DNA from 2 places in the Clostridium sp. JS66 genome. Region 1 is predicted to be linked to the other one. Evidence: a T-box and tRNA genes for the amino acid it is inferred to sense, from the RefSeq annotation. Region 1 holds a T-box; the other holds one or more tRNA genes.
What was found. The T-box of region 1 lies ahead of alaS (alanine--tRNA ligase). A T-box ahead of a tRNA ligase gene usually reads a tRNA of that ligase, here a tRNA-Ala.
Positions count from the first base shown of each region.

Region 2: it has a tRNA-Ala gene. The T-box ahead of alaS (alanine--tRNA ligase) is inferred to sense a tRNA for this amino acid. The anticodon was not compared.

Region 1 is NZ_CP131467.1:5,036,904-5,040,056, forward strand. It holds gene alaS (alanine--tRNA ligase) at 1-1,652, opposite strand, end outside; T-box leader at 1,705-1,940, opposite strand; gene Q6H37_RS23250 (AI-2E family transporter) at 2,038-3,060, opposite strand; gene Q6H37_RS23255 (PRC-barrel domain-containing protein) at 3,047-3,153, opposite strand, start outside.
Region 2 is NZ_CP131467.1:6,173,375-6,176,527, forward strand. It holds rRNA gene Q6H37_RS28680 (16S ribosomal RNA) at 1-526, opposite strand, end outside; tRNA gene Q6H37_RS28685 (tRNA-Ala) at 1,300-1,375, opposite strand; tRNA gene Q6H37_RS28690 (tRNA-Ile) at 1,379-1,455, opposite strand; rRNA gene rrf (5S ribosomal RNA) at 1,459-1,575, opposite strand; rRNA gene Q6H37_RS28700 (23S ribosomal RNA) at 1,681-3,153, opposite strand, start outside.

The DNA.
Region 1 (3,153 bases):
GTTACTTGATGATCTACACCTATAGTTCCACTCAATACCTTTACAAAATGAAGTATTTTTCCTGCTACATTTTTCTTGCAGTCCACAACCTCTGCCTTAAATGAATCTGTAGATATTATACCGTGGTCACCTATTTGACCTCCCATTTCTGCATAAAAAGGAGTATTTTCTGTGACTATTACACCCTTATCTCCTTCTACCATAGTTGAAACAAATTCTTCATTTTTAATTAAAATTTTAACCTTTGAAGTAGTGTGCAAAGTATCATATCCATTAAATTTTGTTTCTATTTCTAAAGGTATTTTATTTAATATAGTATCTTCTGCTCCCATATAGTTGGTCTCTTCTCTTGCAGCTCTAGCTCTTTCTCTTTGATTTTGCATTTCTTTATTAAAGCCTTCTAAATCCACTTTCATATCTTTTTCTTCAAGTATTTCTTCAGTAAGCTCTATTGGAAATCCATAAGTGTCATATAACTTAAATGCTTTTTCTCCTGATAAAATAGTTTCATTATTAATTTTTAAATTTTCTATAAATTCATTTAAAATTTGCATTCCACTATCTATAGTTTCATCAAATCTTTCTTCTTCTAGTTTTATAACCTTTTTAATATAATCTCTTTTTTCTGCAAGTTCAGCATAGTTTCCACAAGAATTATCTATAACTATATCTGTTAGTTTATATAAAAATGCATTATTTATTCCTAAAGATTTTCCATGCTTAGCAGCTCTTCTAAGCAATCTTCTAAGAACATATCCCCTGCCTTCATTTGAAGGCAATATTCCATCACTAATCATAAAACTAACACTTCTAACATGGTCTGTTATTACTCTCATGGATATATCGCTTTTTTCATCTTTTCCATATTCAATTTTTGATACTTTACTAACTTCATCTAATATGGCTCTTATAGTATCAACTTCAAAAATGCTATTTGTTCCCTGCATAATTGTAGCTATTCTTTCAAGTCCCATACCTGTGTCTATATTAGGATTTTTTAGCTTATTGTAATTTCCATCTTCATCTTTGTCAAACTGTGTAAATACAAGATTCCAGAATTCAACTACTCTATCTTCATCTGCTGCTTTCAAAAATTCTTCTACTGTATTTATTTTTTCATTTCCTCTATCAAAATGAATTTCAGAACAAGGTCCACAAGGTCCTACCCCATGCTCCCAAAAATTATCATCTTTTCCCAATCTAAATATTCTTGATGGATCTACATCTGTCTTTTTAACCCATATATCATTAGCTTCATCATCATCTAAATAAATAGTTACATATAATTTATCTTTAGGAAGCTTTAATACCTCTGTAGTAAATTCCCACGCCCATGGAATAGCTTCTTCCTTAAAATAATCACCAAAAGAGAAATTACCTAACATTTCAAAAAACGTACCATGCCTTGATGTTTTACCCACATTTTCAATATCACCTGTTCTTATACACTTCTGACAAGTTGTAACTCTTGTCTTAGGAGGCACTTGCAGCCCTGTAAAATATGGCTTTAAAGGTGCCATTCCTGCATTTATAAGCAATAAGCTTTTATCATTTTTAGGAACAAGTGAAAAGCTCGGTAATCTCAAATGTTCTTTACTTTCAAAGAATTTTAAATACATTTCTCTAAGTTCATTTAAACCTATCTTTTTCATAAATTATCTCTCCTTTATTCTTAATGTTTTGTAACAAAAAAACTTCCATCCCAAAAGGGACGAAAGCTGTTTCCGTGGTACCACCCTAATTACACAGCTAAAACGTTTTAATTTACAAATACATAAAAATTAAAACTTGAGTTCAGTAATCACTTCTTAAAATAAAGCTGTGTCTCTTTAAAGCTTATGACTCCTGGACTGCTTCAATATATCCTACAAGAAGTTTTCACCTTCCACTTCTTCTCTTTATGTAGAAATATAAATACTCCTTCCAATCATTGCCTTCATATCTAATTATGATACAAATTATAATTAAAAATAATTCATATGTCAACAGTATCAGCTAATAAATCGCAAAATTTACATAAATCGGAATTGAACTTATTTAAAATAAGTAGTAATTCAAGTCTTCATAAATTACCTTTATCATAACTCCTACTGGAATAGCAAGTATCATTCCTAGAAAACCGGCAATCTTTCCACCTACTACAAGTAATATTATAACCATAAGTGGATGCATGTTTACACTATCCCCCGTAATTTTAGGTGATAATATATTACCCTCTATTTGTTGTAATAAATATAACCATATCAATACCCACATAGCTTTTTGTGGCGATTTAATCAGTGCTATAAAAATTGCAGGCACAGCTCCAAAAACTGGTCCAAAATAGGGTATTATATTAAAAAAAGCATTTAGTATGGATAAAATTATAGGAAAATCTACATGTAGAAATATTAAAATTGCAAAAGTTACAATTCCAATAAATGCACATAAAAGCAGCTGACTAACTATATATCTACCTAATATTTTATCTATGTCCTTGCTTATTTTTTTTACCATATTTCTACTCTTAATTGGAAAAAAATTTAATAATTTATTTGCTATATTGTCTCCATCTGCTAAAAAATAATAAGATATTATAGGTATAACCGCAATAGACACTATATTTTGACCTATATTTAAAGCTGAATCAAATATTTTTGAAAACAAACTAATTAATTGATTATTCATCTTTATAGATACATTATTTATTACTGCATAAATGGTTTTATTATTACTTATAGGCTTTAACTTTGAATATAAATTATCTATAATTTTTTGTATTTTATCTATTGTATAACTTATATTTAAACTTTCCTTAAAAGCAGATGGTACGATTAGCAAAAAAATTGTCATTGTAATTAATATTAAAACGCATATGAGACTTACTGCTGCAAATTTTTTTCTTATTCCATTTTGCTCCATATACTTATTCATTGGTCTTAAAGTATAAGCAATTATAAAAGAAATAAACAGTAAATATATCGCTTCTCTAATAGCAGAACTTCTTAAACCTAGAAGTATTATTAAAAATACAATTATAATAGTTAATATGTACTTATATATTCTTTTAACTTTTTTCATTCAAATCATCTTCCGTAAACAATTTATGTGGTAAACTACAAAAACTTAGGTTTTCACTTCTTCCATTAAACAACAAACTTTCTTCTCCTATTA
Region 2 (3,153 bases), 1.1 Mb from region 1:
ACAACGCTCGCCACCTACGTATTACCGCGGCTGCTGGCACGTAGTTAGCCGTGGCTTCCTCCTTGGGTACCGTCATTATCGTCCCCAAAGACAGAGCTTTACAACCCGAAGGCCTTCATCACTCACGCGGCGTTGCTGCATCAGGCTTTCGCCCATTGTGCAATATTCCCCACTGCTGCCTCCCGTAGGAGTCTGGACCGTGTCTCAGTTCCAATGTGGCCGATCACCCTCTCAGGTCGGCTACGCATCGTGGCCTTGGTGAGCCGTTACCTCACCAACTAGCTAATGCGCCGCGGGCCCATCTCAAAGCGGATTACTCCTTTAATTAGTAATTCATGTGAAAAACTAATGTTATGCGGTATTAATCTCCCTTTCGGAAGGCTATCCCCCACTTTGAGGCAGGTTGCCCACGTGTTACTCACCCGTCCGCCGCTAATCCATCCCCGAAGGGATTTCATCGCTCGACTTGCATGTGTTAAGCACGCCGCCAGCGTTCGTCCTGAGCCAGGATCAAACTCTCAATTTAAAAGCTTAATCTGTACTCAAATTATTGACGTTAAACTTATTAGTTTAACTAATACTGGCTTATTTAAAATAAGATTTATATCTTACTTTCACTCTGTTTAATTTTCAAGGATCTTGCCGCATCTCAGCGACTTTTATATCTTATCATGTTTGCTTAACCCTGTCAAGAACTTTTTGAAATTCTTTTTTGCTAAGCTTGCTGCATCACACAGCTTTAACATAATACCATGTTACTTAAGATTTTGTCAATACTTTTTTAATATCTTTTTTTATTAAAAAACAGAAGATTTTTTAGAAAATTAAAATTTAAGCTATTCACTTACACTTAATTTTCTTAAGTATTTACTATTACCTCAAGCGACATGTGTTATTGTATCACAAATTTACTGTAGAATATAATCTAAACTACTCGTTAATTGTAATTAAATTATATTTCATATGTTTTTTTAAGTTTTACTCACTTTTAATTATACGGACACACCTGGGACTGTAGTTTTACCTTTATCTTTTCTTGAACTATCATACATACAAAATTTTAATTTAATATAATAAGCATAATGTGAAGAAAGATTCGTAAGTTAAGAACTAATTAAGAAAAAGGATAAAATACGCATTTAAAAATCCTGAAGACATTTAAATATGTATTTTAAATTAGAATATTATATATTCTAAAGTATTTCTTTCTTGTACTTTCACCTTGGTCAATAAAAGTTGATAATTATATATTTATATCAAAAAACATAAAAAAAGAAGCAACATTTATTGCTTCTTTTATGGTGGAGATAAAGAGACTCGAACTCTTGACCCTCTGCGTGCAAGGCAGATGCTCTCCCAACTGAGCTATACCCCCATATGGTGGACCTTCAGGGACTCGAACCCCGGACCTACCGGTTATGAGCCGGTTGCTCTAACCAACTGAGCTAAAGATCCATTACCTGGCAACGACCTACTCTTCCACAGAGCCTCCCCTGCAGTACCATCGGCACTATAAAGCTTAACCATCGTGTTCGGAATGGGAACGGGTGTTACCTTTATGTCATAATTACCAGATTTATTAATCATTACAGTTTAATATTGTACATGATATTTTTAAAAATGTCAATACTTTTTTAAACATTTTTAAATTATCATCTCAAAATTGCATAGTGAATTTATTTGGTCAAGCCCTCGACCTATTAGTATCAGTCAGCTGAACATGTTACCATGCTTACACCTCTGACCTATCAACCTTGTGTTCTTCAAGGGGTCTTACTAGCTTACGCTATGGGAAATCTAATCTTGAGGTGGGTTTCACGCTTAGATGCTTTCAGCGTTTATCCCGTCCCGACATAGCTACCCAGCCATGCTCCTGGCGGAACAACTGGTACACCAGAGGTCAGTCCATCCCGGTCCTCTCGTACTAAGGACAGCTCCTCTCAAATTTCCTACGCCCGCGACGGATAGGGACCGAACTGTCTCACGACGTTCTGAACCCAGCTCGCGTGCCGCTTTAATGGGCGAACAGCCCAACCCTTGGGACCTACTTCAGCCCCAGGATGCGACGAGCCGACATCGAGGTGCCAAACCTCCCCGTCGATGTGGACTCTTGGGGGAGATCAGCCTGTTATCCCCGAGGTAGCTTTTATCCGTTGAGCGATGGCCCTCCCACGAGGAACCACCGGATCACTAAGCCCGACTTTCGTCCCTGCTCCACCTGTATGTGTCGCAGTCAGGCTCCCTTCTGCCTTTGCACTCTTCGAACGATTTCCAACCGTTCTGAGGGAACCTTTGGGCGCCTCCGTTACTTTTTTGGAGGCGACCGCCCCAGTCAAACTGCCCACCTAACAATGTCCCGTGACCAGTTTCATGGCCGCCGGTTAGAATCCCAATACTGTCAGGGTGGTATCCCAAGGATGACTCCACAGAAGCTGACGCCCCTGTTTCGCAGTCTCCCACCTATCCTGTACAGACAATATCGAAACTCAATGCTAAGCTGCAGTAAAGCTCTACGGGGTCTTTCCGTCCAATCGCGGGTAGCAAGCATCTTCACTTGCACTACAATTTCGCCGGATTTGTTGTCGAGACAGTGCCCAAGTCATTACGCCATTCGTGCGGGTCGGAACTTACCCGACAAGGAATTTCGCTACCTTAGGACCGTTATAGTTACGGCCGCCGTTTACTGGGGCTTAAGTTCATACCTTCGCTTGCGCTAAGTATTCCCCTTAACCTTCCAGCACCGGGCAGGCGTCAGCCCCTATACTTCAGCTTTCGCTTTAGCAGAGACCTGTGTTTTTGCTAAACAGTTGCTTGGGCCTATTCTCTGCGACCTACTTTCATAGGCACCCCTTCTCCCGAAGTTACGGGGTCAATTTGCCGAGTTCCTTGACAACAATTCTTCCGATGGTCTTAGGATTCTCTCCTCACCTACCTGTGTCGGTTTGCGGTACGGGCACCAACATCCTCCATAGAGACTTTTCTTGGCAGCGTGGAATCAGATACTTCGCGGCATAAAGCCACTCCCCATCACACCTCAACATTAACCAGACGGATTTGCCTGTCTGATCTGTCTAAGTGCTTAGACACACATCCAATAGTGTGCACATCCTATCCTCCTGCGTCATCCCATTTGTAATAACGTCAGTTGGCGGT